DNA from 3 places in the Stenotrophomonas sp. 05N37 genome. Region 3 is predicted to be linked to each of the others. Evidence: predicted binding sites of a transcription regulator. Region 3 holds the regulator's gene; each other region holds the start of a gene.

Region 1 (4,753 bases), on a different contig from region 3:
CGCCCGCCTGGTAATTGCGCGAGGTGGAGATGAGGTTGACCATCTGCGCGACCGGGTCGACGTCGGGCTGATAGATGTAGCCGTCGCCGTCGGCCAGCGGATGACCGGGCTCGTAGCGCTTGATCGGCGCTGCGTCGCTCTGGCTGATTTCCTTGACCTGGACGGTGGTGATGTTGGGATCGGTGCGGCTGGTGACCGACTGGAAGACCGGCTCCAGCGGCTTGTAGACGGCCTGCGCCGAACCGGCGACGGTGTCGGCGTTGGAGAGGTTGGAGGCGATGGTGCTCATGCGCACCGACTGGGCCTGGAGGGCGGAGCCGGCGATATCGAAAATGGGCAGGTTGCTCATGGCTTATTGGCCCGTGATGGCGGTGAGCATGGAGCGCACCTTGGATTCGACGAAGCTGAGCGAGGCGCGGTATTCCAGCGCGGCGCGGCCGTAGGCGGCCCGTTCGGCGTCGGGGTCGACGGTGTTGCCGTCGATGCTGGGCTGCACGCCTTCCTTGGTGATCTGGAAGGGGTTGAGGCCGCCGCCGATGGCGTAGTGCTGCTCGTTGGTGGTTTTCATCAGGCCATTGCTGTCCAGGCCCTGGGCATTGCGCAGGGCGGCATCGAAGTCGAGGTCCTGGGCCTTGTAGCCGGGGGTGTCGGCATTGCTCAGGTTGCTGGCGATGAGCTTCATCCGCTGCTCGCGCAACGGCATGGCCTGGGCATGGACCCCCAGATAGTCGGAAATCAGATTGGGCATGGCACGCTCCCACGGGACGATGGTGGGAGTGGTGCAAGGGCTGTGCCAGTCTGCGATTTGCCGCCACGCCTGCCGCCACCGACCCTCACCAGGACACGCTTGCGCCATCGGACAGGAAGGCCACAGCCTGCGGAGGGGGGTAGAGCCGACCGTTGGTCGGCTGAAGCGCCATGAACCCCAACGATTCAAGCCCACCCGCCGGCAGGTCGCCCTGAGCCCCTGCCGGGACACGCCGTGAACCCCGCTCCGCGCCCCGGCCCAGCGGCTGGCGGCTGCGCGTTGGAAGCGCCGGGCCATCCCCGGCTGAACCACCGCCGCGCCCACAAAAAAGCCCAGCGGAGCGCTGGGCTTGATGAACCGACGGTGCCGAGCCATGCTCGGCTGCGCCTGGACACCGGTAGAGCCGAGCCATGCTCGGCTGCTCTTGGACACCGGTAGAGCCGAGCCATGCCCGGCTGCTCCTGGACACGGGTAGAGCCGAGCCATGCCCGGCTGCTCTTGGACACCGGTAGAGCCGAGCCATGCTCGGCTGCGCCTGGACACCGGTAGAGCCGAGCCATGCTCGGCTGCGCCTGGACACCGGTAGAGCCGAGCCATGCTCGGCTGCGCCTGGACACCGGTAGAGCCGAGCCATGCTCGGCTGCTCCTACTCAACGCTCACAAGATAACCAGGGCGCCGCCCCACCCACCCCGTCCCACAAGCGGTATGCAACCCGCCGCTACTCACCCGGACAATCAGGCAGCCAACGCCACCTTCCGCAACCGGTCCAGCACGAAATCGGCCAACTCGTGCGGCGAATACTTGGCCACGAACGCGTTGGCGCCCACCCGCTCGACCATCGCGTTGTTGAACACGCCCGACAACGAGGTGTGCAGCAGCACGTACAGCCCCGCCAGGCCCGGGTGGCGACGGATTTCCGTCGTCAGCGTGTAGCCGTCCATCGCCGGCATCTCGATGTCCGAAATCACCATCGCGTAGCGCTCGGCCGGGTTCTCGCCCGAGGCATGGATCTGCAGCAGGTGGTCCAGCGCCTGCTTGCCGTCCGACAGCAGGGTCGCCCCCACCCCCAACTGGTCCAGCACGCTGCGGATCTGCTGGCGGGCCACCCGCGAGTCGTCCACCACCAGCACCTGCAGCTGCGGCCCATCGGTGGGCAGCGCCTGCGCCAGGGACGGGTCCAGCACCGCCTCGCCACGCACCTGCGCGATATCGGCCAGCACGCTTTCCACGTCGATCACCTGGATCAACTCGCCCTGGAACCGCGTCACCGCAGTCAGATAGCTCGATTCGGCGCCCAGTTCCGGCGGCGGGTGGATATCCTCCACCGCGATGTTGACGATCCGTTCCACCCCGCTCACCAGGAAGCCCTGGATCGACCGGTTGAACTCGGTCACCACCAGGTAGCCCGGCGACTTGTCGGCGTTCGGTTCGCGTTCGGGGTGGCCGATCGCCAGCCCAAGGTCCAGCACCGGCACCGAGCGGCCACGCACATCGGCCACGCCGGCGAACTGGCTGGGCAGCCCAGGCACCTGGAACAGGTCCGGGCGGCGCAGGACTTCCTGCACCTTGAACACATTCACGCCAAAAAGCTGGCGTCCGCCGAGCCGGAACAGCAGCAGGGCCAGACGATTGTGGCCGGCCAGGCGCGTACGCTGGTCGATGCGGTTGAGCAGGTCATGTGACATGGGAGTGGTATCGGCGCCAGCCCCGCCGACTTGAGCGCGCCGCCGCGCCGATTCCGGCACGGCCCTTGCAGGACGCTGCACATGTGCCTTGCCCGTGGAGTCGCCATGCGTTGGATCATCCTTGCCGTGTTCGCCCTGGCCACGCTGCCCGCGTCCGCCGCCGGCGGCTGGCAGCCGGTGGACAGCATCCGCGCCGCCGCGCTGTCTACCCTGCCGGCCGGGACCGAGGGCGACACCACCCTGGATTCCGCGCTGCGCCTGCCGGCCTGCGGCCAGGGCTTGCGTGCCCAGCCCACCGGCACCAGTACCGTGGAAGTCAGCTGCCCGGATGCCGGCGGCTGGCGCCTGTTCGTTCCGGTCAAGGTGCGCCGCAACCAGACCGTACTCATCCTCAACCGGGGCATCAGCGCTGGAGAAACGCTGGCCGCCGCCGATATCACCACTGCCCAGCGTGACGTGGCCCGTATCGCCGGCGCCGCGCTGGCCGATCCGGCCGCCGCGGTCGGGCGGGTGGCCCGGCGTACACTCAGTGCCGGCAGCCTGCTCTCGGCCAACGACCTGGTCGCCCAGCGCCTGGTGCGCCGTGGCGACAACGTGGCGCTGGTGTCGCGGTTGGGGGGCGTGGAGGTGCGGGTCGCGGGCAAGGCGATGGCCGACGCCGGCGAGAACGAGCGGGTGTCGGTGGAGAATCTGTCCTCGCGGAAGATCGTCCAGGGCACCGTGGCCGCCAACGGCGACGTTTTTGTGACGCGTTGAGCACAATGCTGAACCCGCGGCGGAATGTGCCAAAAAAACCGCAGAATCCCCTAAAGATGGCGGTCTCCATGCCGTTATCCCTTGTGAACCGTACTTCCAGGACAACTCCATGAGCCAGAAAATCGACGGCAACCTGCAGGCCACCGCCCATCTGCGCAGTGTCGCGCTTGGCAGCAAGCCGGCCGCCAGCGCCGATTCCCCGACGCGTCCGGTGGAAGCCGCCGACAGCCTGCGCCTGACCGGTGAAGCCACCAGTCTGCAGGCCCTGCAGCGCGAACTGAGCAGCGCCCCGGCGATCGACGCCGGCCGCGTGCAGGCCGTGCGTGAGTCGCTGCAGAACGGCACCTACAAGATCAATCCCGATGCGATCGCCTCGCGCATGCTCGAGCTGGACCAGCAGCTGCAGGGATGAAACTGGCGATGAGCGAGCCATTGCAGCGCCTCAGCGATGCCTTGGACGTCGAACGCCAGGCATTGGTCGAGCATGACGTGCAGGCCCTGATCCGGGCCACCGGCGCCAAGCTCGAGGCGCTGCGCGCGCTCGAGACCGTGCCGCCGGTCGGGCAGGGCGAGCGCCTGCAGGAACTGGCCGAGCGCAACCGCGCCAATGGCGTGCTGCTGTCGCGCCGCCGCCGCGAGGTCAACTGGGCCCTGCGCCAGCTCGGCCGCAGCGAAGACGCCTCGTCCTACGACGCCAAGGGCCAGTCCAGCACGCTGCACACCCGCCGGCCGCTCGCCGTCGCCTGATCCGGCCCGCGCGGGCCGCGAACGCGTGCGCGGGCTTCCGTCGCGCAGGCCAACGCGTATATTGGGCGCCTGTTTCGACTGCCCGATGTGACCGTGACCGCTTCTTCCAACCTCGTCACCGCACCGCTGCCCCCGCAGCCGGTCCTGCTCGCCCTGTTCGAGCGTGTCAACGAAGGCATGCTGCTGTTCCGCGAGGATGGCAGCGTGGCCCTGGCCAATGCGGCCGTGAGCGAGATGCTCGGCCAGGCCGAGAACGCCGCCGGGCTGGGGGCGGCGCAATGGCTGCACCAGCTGCTGCCACCGGACGCGCTGGAGCACGCCCGCCTGCATGGCCACTGGAACGGCAGCCTGCCGGTCGGCGAGCGCATGGTCATCGCCCACCTGTACCAGCACGAAGAAGCCGGCCAGCGCCATTACCTGGCCCTGTTCCGCCGCATCGAAGGCCAGGAAGACTACGAACGCGAGCTGCAGCAGCGCCATGCCGAGCTGCGCCAGGCCTACCTGCGCCTCAACGGCACCCAGGAGAAGCTGCTGCAGTCCGAGAAAATGGCCTCCATCGGCCAACTTGCCGCCGGCGTGGCGCACGAGATCAACAACCCCATCGGCTACGTGCACTCCAACCTGGGCAGCCTGCAGGAATACCTGCGCAGCCTGTTCACCGTGATCGAGGCCTACGAACGCGCCCTGCGCGCCCCCGATCCGAAGGCGCTGATCCCGGAGATCGACGACATCCGCAACCGCTTCGACATCGATTTCATCAGCCGCGACCTGCCGCAGCTGATGGCCGAGTCGCGCGAAGGCATCGAGCGGGTCACC
Region 2 (4,753 bases), on a different contig from region 3:
CAGATCAACGTGGTGTCGGCCAGCGTCAACGCCGGGTTTGGCAGTGCTGCGTTGGCCTCCGCGGCACGCGTGGAATCTGCGTTCGAGGTACTCGATCGCGGCGGCCTCGCGGGCAGCGGCTTCGCCGACGGTGCAGGCGAACTGCAGCGCGTCCAGGGCAACCAGGCGCTGCAGGACAGCCTGGACAGTTTGTCCGGCAAGGCGCATGCGCTGGCCACCGCCGCCACCTTCGACAGCATCGACCTCAACCGGCGTGCGCTGTCCGAACGCTTTGGCCAGGTGCAGGGCGCACCGCGTCTGCGTGGTGCCTGGCAGAGCCAGCTCGGCGACGTCGGGCAGGGCAGCTTCTCGGCCAGCGGCGCCGAGACACGCGGCTGGATGATGGGCCAGGACGCGGCCTTCGGCAGCAACGGCGTGCTGGGCTTCGCCTTCGGCGAAACCCGTACCCACAACAACCGCGACTGGGGCAGCGACCGCGGCCGTGACCGCCAGTCGCAGGCGCAGCTGTACGCCGGCTGGAACGCCGGCCGTGCCTATGCCCTGGGCCAGGTGGGCGCCGGCCAGTTCCATCGTGAGATCGATCGCCAGCTGCTGCTGGGTGCCGGTCAGTACGGGGTCAATGCGCGCTACGGCGGCAGCTTCAGTGCGGCCAGCGTGGAAACCGGCTACCGCTTTGGCGACGCTCGATCCTCGCTCACCCCGTACCTGGGTGCGGATTACGCGCGCGTGGACAACGACCGCTTCACCGAACAGGGCGGCCTCGGCTTCGGCCTGCGTACCGAAGGCAACCTGAGCACGCGCAGCCAGGCCCTGGCGGGCGTGCGTGCCGAGCGGCAGTGGGGCAGTTGGTCGCTGCGCGGTTACGCCGAATGGCAGCAACGGCTGTCCAGCACCGGCCTTGCCCAGGACGCCAGCTTCGTCGGCGTCGACGCCTGGGCACCGCTGGCCGGCCTGCAGCCGGCGCGCTCTGGCGGTCTGTTCGGGCTGTCGGTGGAATCGTGGCTGACCCGCAACAGCCGCGTGGCCTTCGGCTACGACCAGCGCTTCGGCCCGCGCGGTGACCTCAGCCAGGTCGCCTTGCGCTACTCGGCCGCATTCTGAGCCCTGGCGGGCGCGGGGCCGGATCGGCGCCGTGCCCACGGGCTCGGAGGCATGGGTTGAGAACGAAAAAGGGCGCGATCACCTCGCGCCCTTTTTCATTGCCGTGCCGGGTGGCGATCAGCTGCCGCGCAGGGTTCCCAGTCGCGGGGTGGCGCGGCCCAGCGGCATCTTCAACTTGCCGATCGACTGGATCCGGGTCTCGGCGATCTGGTCGGCCGCGCGCTGCGGCGCGATGCCCTCGCGCTCGGACAGCGCGAAGATCCTGCCGAGGTTGTGGTAGATGCTGCGGATCAGGCGCATGGCGCGCTCACGGTTGTAACCGTCGATCTCCAGCGATACGTTCATCACGCCCCCGGCGTTGACCGCATAGTCGGGTGCATACAGGATGCCGCGGGCGTGCAGTTCATCGCCCACCTCCAGGCTCGACAACTGGTTGTTGGCGGTGCCGCAGACGATCTTGCATTTCAACCGCGGCAGGGTCTGCGGGTTGATCGCCCCTTCCAGCGCGCAGGGCGCGAACACGTCGGCGCTGACGTCGTAGATATCGTCCGGCTTGACCGCCTCGGCGCCGTACTCGGTGACGGCGCGCTCGACCCGCGTACTGTCCAGGTCGGTGACGAACAGCTTGGCGCCCCGGTCGCGCAGCAGCTTCACCAGTTCCATGCCGATATGGCCCAGGCCCTGCACCGCGATGCTGGCCTTGCCCACTTCCTCGTGGCCGAGCTTGTGCTGCATGGAGGCCATCAGCGCCTGCAGTGCGCCGTAGGCGGTGAACGGGGCGGGATCTCCGGAGCCGCCATGGACCTGGTGCACGCCGGTGACGTACTCGCTCTCCAGGTAGATGTTCTCCATGTCGTTGACGTCGGTGCCGACGTCTTCGGCGGTGATGTAGCGTCCGCCGAGCGAATCCACATACCGCCCGAACGCGCGGAACAGCACTTCGCTCTTGTCCTGGCGCGGGTCACCGATGATCACCGCCTTGCCACCGCCCACGTTCAGCCCGGCCAGCGCGTTCTTGTAGGTCATGGTGCGGCTCAGTCGCAGCGCATCGGCCAGCGCATCGTCGGTGCTGGCGTAGGGGCGCATGCGCACGCCGCCCAAGGCCGGGCCGAGGGTGGTGTTGTGGATGGCGATGATCGCCCTCAGGCCGGCATCGCGGTTGTGGCAGAACACCACTTGTTCGTGACCGGAAGATTCGAGGGTTTCAAATAACATGGTGGCTCCGATGGTGCGAACGGTGGCGAACAGCGGCGAACGAACCAGCAAAAGGTGGGTTGCAAAACAAAAAAAGCGACTTCGTCTGATCGGGTGACGGGTCGCGCGGCGCCATTCTAGTGCATTCCGCCGGAGGGCGTTGTCAGCATCCGGAACGACCCTGCCGGGGCGTCCTGCCACGGACCCGCGGGAAGGCGGCATTAAAGTTGCTGAAGATGGCGCCGATGCCGTGGCAACGGTGCGCAGTACCAGCAATGCCAGGACGGACGACGTGGGTGCAGGGGCGACAAGACAAATACGGTGCCGGCCAGGACGGTGGCGTTGATGACGATGGCCGTGATCGTGATGGCGACAGGACTGTTGGCGGCGGCCGCGCTGGGGGTGGGCATCGCCCGCCGGCGTGGCCGCGGCGGGGCCGTGGCCGCGACGGGGACCGGCGCGCGCGGGATCGCGCCTGCGGCCGCGGCGACCGAGGTCGAGGTCCCGACGGGCGACATCCTGCAATCGGGCCTGCATGCGCTGGCGCTGGTCTCGCGCAGCGGCGTGGCCGATGCCGGCGGGTGCGCCGATGAGGCGGCGCTGCAGGCCGCGGTGGTGGCTGCGCTGGAGCAGCGCGACTGGTCGGCGCGGCACCTGCCACGGCGACCGCAGCTGTTGCCGCAGCTGATCCAGACGGTCAACGACAGCGACGCCTCGGCGCGGGCGATGGCGGCGATCATCGGCCAGGATCCGGTGCTGACCGGCAACCTGCTGCGGATCGCCAACAGCCCGGTGTATCGCCTGCAGGCCAAGCCGGTGGACAGCCTGCAGCGGGCGGTAACCCTGGTCGGCACCGACGGCATCCGCCAGATCATCAGCGCGGTGCTGGTGCAGCCGGTGATGCAGGTGCAGTGCGTGGCCTTCCCGCAGTTCGGCACGGTGATCTGGGAGCACGCGCTGCTGGCCTCGCGCGCGGCGGCCGACCATGCGCGGCTGGTCACCCATGACGATGCGTTTGCCGCGCAGTGGCTGGGGCTGACCCAGGGCCTGGGGGCGGCGCTGGTGATGCGCCACCTGCTGGATGTCTGCGCCGCGCAGGGTGACGCGGCGCCGTCGCGCGCGCTGGCCGCGCACCTGCTGGACGCCTGGACGTTGCCGGTGGCCAGCCGGATCGCGGCGGCGTGGGAGCTGCCGCCGGCGGTGCACGAGGCATTGCTGCGCGAGGGCGACAACGCCCAGGCCGGGTTGTCGGCCAGTCTGCGCTTTGCGCGCGCGGCGGCGGCGGCCAGCCTGCTGTGCCGGCATGGTCGGATCGGCCAGGCCCAGGCACTGGCGATCCTGGAGCAGCAGCACGCCACGCCGGCGCACGCGCTGCACTGGATCTGGCGGCGCCTGCATGGGCGGGGAGTGGAAACCCTGGACGCCGACGAGCAGGTCGAGGGTTGATGGAGGCCACGCATGGCGTGGCACGACGCTACGGTGGGGTTACAACTGCGATTCCAGGGGCAGCCAGCTGATCGCGCGGGCACTGGCGCGCAACCAGAAGGAGGCGTCCGGCTCGCGGTCGAGCAGCACCGGCGGCTGCGCGTCGCGGTCCAGCCAGCGCACCTGGCCCCGGCTGTCCAGGGTGACCCAGTAACTTTGCCCGGGGTCGGCCAGGCGCAGGTACTCGCTGCGCAGTTGCGCGGCCAGCCAGGGGTCGTCGAACAGGACGCCCATCTCGGTGTTGAGATAGGCCGAGCGCGGGTCGAGGTTGAACGAGCCGACGAAGCCGCGCCGATCATCGATCATGAAAGCCTTGGTGTGCAGGCTGGCACCGCTGCTGCCGAACAGGCCGCCGCCGTCGGTGTGGCCGTGGGCCTTCAGTTCGTACAGGTGCACGCCGCTGCGCAGCAACGGCGCGCGGTAGTGCATGTAGCCGCCATGCACGGCGGCCACGTCGTTGGCGGCCAGGGAGTTGGTCACCACCGCCACCGTGGCGCCGCGCTGGACCATCGCGGCCATGCCGGCGGTGCCTTCCTCGCCGGGCACGAAGTAGGGGGAGATCAGCAATGCCTTGTGCCGGGTGGCCTGCAGTTCGCGCACCAGGCGGGTGACCAGCCAGTCGGCCTGGTCGTCGCGGCGGTGCTTCATCGGCGGGTCGGACGCGATCTCCACGTTGGCCGACCAGTGCAGGTCGACCGTGTCGCGGTAGTACGAACGCGCCGACTCCGATTGCGCGACACGGCGCAGGTAGGGTTGGGCGGCGTCCAGCCGGGCTTCGTGCGCGGACTCGCGCACCAGCAGGCGCAGCTGTGCCGGGGTGTAGAACGCCAGTGCCGAGATCGGCACGGCGGTGTCGCTGTTCCAGTACGCGTCGAAGATGGTGTTGGCCTGGGCCACGGCCGTGCCGGCGACCAGCAGGTCGAGGTCGCGGAAGTTCACGTCCGGGCGGGCGCTGAAGTATTCCTCGCCGATG
Region 3 (4,753 bases):
GTTGACGATGGCGTCCAGGCGCTTGGTGTCCACGCGCACGGTGTGCTCGGCTTCGGTCACCGGCTTGTTGGCCGCCGGCTTGGCCGGCAGGGCCGGGGCGGCGGCGGGCGCGCGCGGCGCCGGTGCGGCGGCCACGGCCTTGGCGCCCGGGGCGGCGCCGCCGTGCAGCTGGTCCAGCAGGGCCTCGAATTCGTCTTCGCCGATCAGGCCGTCATTGGCCTTGTTCGCCGGCACCACGGCGGTGGGCGCGGCGCCGCCGTGCAACGTGTCGAGCAGGGCCTCGAACTCGTCGTCGGTGATCAACTCGCCGCTGGTCGGTGCCGCCGCAGCGGCGGCCACCGGTGCCGGCGTGGCCGGCCCGTTGACGTCGAACTGCGCGATCAGCTCCGGCGGCGCATAGCCGGGCTCGGTGCCGGCCGAGACCGAATCGAGCATCGACTGCAGGTAGTCCAGCGATTGCTGGGCCGCATCGAAGTGATGGGCCTGCAGCACCGCCTTGCCCGACCGCGCCATGCCCAGGGTTTCCTCGGCGGCGTGGCACAGTTCGACCATCGCCTGGATGCCGAGGAACCCGGCACCGCCCTTGAGGGTGTGGAAGCCGCGGAACACCGCGTTGAGCTGGTCGCTGTCCTGGGGCGACTGCTCCAGCGACACCAGCTGTTCGCCGAGGCGATCCAGGATTTCCTGGGCCTCGAGGATGAAATCGGCGGCAATATCGTCTGGAACAGCGCTCATGGTGTTACAGCCCCAAATCGGAAAGCAGGTCGTCAGCGTCGACCTGTGACACCTGGTGGCGATCCAGACCGTTCACGGCCGGGCCGGCCAGGCCGTTGTCGCGCTTGTGCGCGCTGTCGTCCTGCGGCGGCAGGCCGAGCGCGCCGAAGCCCTCGTGCACGCGGCGCACGATGCCCACCACGCGGCGGATGATCTGCCCGGTCAGGTCCTGGTAGCTCTGGGTGAGCGCGATCTCGGTGAGGTTGTGGCGGATCCGGTCCAGCTGCTGGTCCTGGTCGGCCGTCAAGCCATTGGCGCGCAGCTGCTCGGTGAGCGTGCGGCATTCCTCGGCCAGGTCCAGGGTGCGGTGGGTGGCCTGCTCGGTCATCGCCACCACGTGGTCCAGGCGTGCGCAGGCATCGTCCAGTTCGCCGGCCTCGCTGGGCAGGCTGGGCAGTTCGCCCAACGCCTGGCCCAACTCGCGGGCGAGCCGGTTCAGCCCGGCCATCATCGGCTGGGTACGCAACGCGGCCAGCGCGTCGATTTCCCGCCGCCAGCCGGCTTCGTCGCCGCTTTCCAGCGCGGCCAGGGCATCCTGCAGGCGCTGCACCAGCGCCGATTTGTCGCGGAGGGTTTCCATCAGGCGCTCGCCGCCAGGCGTTCGAAGATCTTGCCGAGCTTTTCTTCCAGGGTCTGGGCGGTGAAAGGCTTGATGATGTAGCCGTTGACGCCGGACTGGGCCGCTTCGATGATCTGCTCGCGCTTGGCTTCGGCGGTCACCATCAGCACCGGCAACGTCTTCAGCTTGGCGTCGGCGCGGATCGCCTTGAGCAGGTCGATCCCGGTCATCACCGGCATGTTCCAGTCGGTGACCACGAAATCGAACGACTGGCTCTGCAACAGAGACAGCGCGGCATGCCCGTCCTCGGCTTCGGCCGTATTGGTGAAGCCCAGATCGCCCAGCAGGTTCTTGACGATACGACGCATGGTCGAGAAATCGTCGACGATCAGGATACGCATGTTCTTGTTCAAAGCACTTTCCTCGGTATCAATGGTTCTCGAGGCCGGCGTCGGCCGCCTCGAAGATCTTCAGTCGGCCACGCAGGCGCAGGACCGCCTGGCCGTGGATCTGGCAGACGCGCGACTCGCTGACACCGAGTACCGCGCCGATCTCCTTCAGATTCAGTTCCTGCTCGTAGTACAGCGACAGCACCAGCTGCTCGCGCTCGGGCAGCAGCCCGATCGCATTGCCCAGCTCGCGGCCGAATTCGCCGCGCTCAAGCACCTGCTGCGGGGTCGGGCCACCCTGGGCGACGGTATCCAGCTCGCCCTGGTCTTCGATCCGAGACTCCAGGCTCAGCACCTGGCCGCGCGCGGCGTCTTCCATCAGCCGCAGGTAGTCCGGCAGGGGCATGTCCATCGCCGCGGCCACTTCGGTGGCGCTGGCGGCACGGCCGGTGCTCTGCTCCAGGCGGCGGATGGTGGAGGCGGCGTCGCGGGCGCGGCGGTGCACCGAACGCGGCACCCAGTCGCCGCGGCGGATCTCGTCGATCATCGAGCCGCGGATGCGGATCGAGGCATAGGTTTCGAACGAGGCGCCCTGGTCGGCGTCGTAGCTGCGCGAGGCCTCGATCAGGCCCATCATGCCGGCCTGGATGAGGTCATCCACTTCCACGCTCGCCGGCAACCGGGCGGCCAGGTGATGGGCGATCCGCCGGACCAGGTCGGAGTGCTGTGCGATGCACTCGTTGGCGGCCGTGCGTTGCACCTCTTTGTATTGTGCGGCGCCTTTCATGCGGTCACCCCGCGTTGCTTGAGGATGCGTTCCAGGAAGAATTCGACCCCGCCTCGCGGCTCGGTCGGTGCCTGCCAGCGGGCGGTGCGGCGGGCGATCTCGGTGATCGCCTGCGCGGCCGGGCTGGACGGGTAGGCCTTGACCACCGGCTGCTGGCGCTGCACCGACAGGCGCAGCCAGTCGTCCTGCGGCACGCAGCCCAGGTAGTTGAGCGAGACATCAGCGAGGAATTTCTCGCAGACCCGGGTCAGCTTTTCGTAGAGCACGCGGCCTTCGTTGGGGTCGCGGACCATGTTGGCCACCACCTGGATACGGTCCACGCCGCGCTCGCGCGAGAGCACCTTGATCAGCGCATAGGCGTCGGTGATCGAGGCCGGCTCGTCGCAGACCACCACCACGGTGTCCTGCGCGGCCTGGCAGAAGGTCAGCACGCCGTCGGTGATGCCGGCGGCGGTGTCCACCACCATGAAGTCCAGCTCACGCTCCAGTTCGGAGAACACGTTGACCAGGCCCACGTGCTCGGCCGGCTGCAGCTCGGCCATGTGGCGGCGGCCGGACGCGGCCGGCACCACCAGCACGCCGCCCGGGCCTTCCAGGATCACTTCTTCCAGGGTGCAGCGCCCGGCGACCAGGTCGGCCAGGGTCACCTTGGGCTGCAGGCCCAGGATCACGTCGATGTTGGCCAGCCCGAGATCGGCGTCCAGCAGCAGCGTGCGCTTGCCCATGTCGGCGAGCGCCACGGCCAGGTTGGCCGACACGTTGGTCTTGCCCACGCCGCCCTTGCCGCCGGTGACGGCGATGGTGCGCACGGGGCCCAGCGGCTGGCTGCGGGTGGCCGACAGCGGGAAGGTCTTGGTCAGCTTGGCATACTCACGCGACGGCATGGTTCAACTCCGGGTTGCAGGGCATATCGGCCGCGCGGCGCAAATCTTCAAGGCGAAGTACAAGATTGGCCGCACTGGCCCGGTGCAGGTCTTCGGGAACGTCCTGGCCATCGGTGACCCAGGTGATCGGCAGGCGGTGGTCCACGGCCACCGACAGGGCGGTGCCGAAGCGGCCGGTTTCGTCCAGCTTGCTCAGCACCACGCCCTGCGGGTTGGCGGCGCTGAAGCGGCGGACCACTTCGTCCATGTCGCCAAAGCTGGTGTTGGCCGGCAGCACCAGCAGGGTGCGGATCTGCTGGGCGGCGCGCAGCCAGTGCAGCTGGGCAGCCAGGGCGCGGTCGCGCGGGCCCAGCCCGGCGGTGTCGATCAGCACCAGCTTGTAGTCCTGCAGGCGCTCCAGCAGCTGGTTGAGGTCGCTGCCGCTGTTGGCCTCGTGCACCGCGATGCCGAGCTGGCGGCCGAAGCCGTAGAGCTGCTCGCGGGCGCCGATGCGGCCGGTGTCGGTGGTGACCAGGGCCACGTCGCGGGCGGCGTGCTTCTCGGCGAAGCGGGAGGCCAGCTTGGCGATGGTGGTGGTCTTGCCGGCGCCGGTTGGGCCGACCAGGGCGATGACGCCGCCCGATTCCAGCGGGTCGACCGGGGCGATCGGCAGCTTCTTGGACAGCAGGCCGAGCATCAGCCCGCGGCCGCGGTGGGCTTCGGTGTCCAGCGGGATCTGCATGGCCACGTCGCGGCTGATGCCGGCGTCGAAGCCGTATTCGTCCATCAGGTCCAGGGCGGCGGCACGCACCGGCGAGCCGCGCAGGCGTTCGTCGGTGAAGCGGTGCATCTCGCGTTCGATCACCTGGCGCATGCCGGCCACTTCATGGCGCAGTTGGCGCAGTTCTTCGTCATCGCGCGGCACCACCACCAGCTCGGCGGCGGGCAGCGGCTGGGCCTGGGCCGGTTCGGCGAGAACCGGCAGGGCCACCGGCGCGGTTGCGACCGGTGCGCTGCCAACCTGTTCCTGGACCATGGCCGGCGCGTCCAGACGCGGCTCGAATGCCATCGGGGCCGGCACGGCGGCCTGCACCGGTGCCGGTGCGGCGACCATGGCCGGGGCCGCAACCGGAGCCGGGATCGCGACCGCGGCCGGGATCGCCGGCACGGTGACGCTCACCGGCAGCGGCGGCATCGCCACCTGTGCCGCAGGCACGTGCATCTGGAAGTGCGGTTCGTCGTCCAGCGGCGGGTCGATGATGAAGCGCGCGCGGTTGATCGGTGCCGGTGCGGCGACCGGTGCAGCCTCGACGATCGCGGCCAGCGTCTCCACCGGCGCCGGGGAGGCGGCCGCGGCCTGTTCGACGTTGAACGGGGCGAA

What was found. Region 3 encodes FliA, which starts transcription of late flagellar genes. Its sites were predicted from a motif close to TAAAGTTTNNCNNNCNNNGGCCGATAA; they were not measured.
Region 1: AC1DGC_RS14275 (chemotaxis protein) is a predicted target of FliA. The motif match lies at 2,442-2,468, and genes of this name have one in related genera.
Region 2: AC1DGC_RS02980 (HDOD domain-containing protein) is a predicted target of FliA. The motif match lies at 2,518-2,544, and genes of this name have one in related genera.

Annotation. Positions count from the first base shown of each region.
Region 1 is NZ_JBFTNG010000004.1:320,685-325,437, reverse strand. It holds gene flgC (flagellar basal body rod protein FlgC) at 1-349, opposite strand, end outside; gene flgB (flagellar basal body rod protein FlgB) at 353-748, opposite strand; gene AC1DGC_RS14275 (chemotaxis protein) at 1,484-2,434, opposite strand; gene flgA (flagellar basal body P-ring formation chaperone FlgA) at 2,540-3,190, shown strand; gene flgM (flagellar biosynthesis anti-sigma factor FlgM) at 3,300-3,602, shown strand; gene AC1DGC_RS14260 (flagellar protein FlgN) at 3,599-3,937, shown strand; gene AC1DGC_RS14255 (ATP-binding protein) at 4,115-4,753, shown strand, end outside.
Region 2 is NZ_JBFTNG010000001.1:647,787-652,539, reverse strand. It holds gene AC1DGC_RS02990 (S8 family serine peptidase) at 1-1,101, shown strand, start outside; gene AC1DGC_RS02985 (Glu/Leu/Phe/Val dehydrogenase dimerization domain-containing protein) at 1,219-2,316, opposite strand; gene AC1DGC_RS02980 (HDOD domain-containing protein) at 2,641-3,741, shown strand; gene AC1DGC_RS02975 (phospholipase D family protein) at 3,781-4,753, opposite strand, start outside.
Region 3 is NZ_JBFTNG010000006.1:26,536-31,288, reverse strand. It holds gene AC1DGC_RS15835 (chemotaxis protein CheA) at 1-735, opposite strand, end outside; gene AC1DGC_RS15830 (protein phosphatase CheZ) at 740-1,354, opposite strand; gene cheY (chemotaxis response regulator CheY) at 1,354-1,746, opposite strand; gene AC1DGC_RS15820 (RNA polymerase sigma factor FliA) at 1,763-2,509, opposite strand; gene AC1DGC_RS15815 (MinD/ParA family ATP-binding protein) at 2,506-3,393, opposite strand; gene flhF (flagellar biosynthesis protein FlhF) at 3,380-4,753, opposite strand, start outside.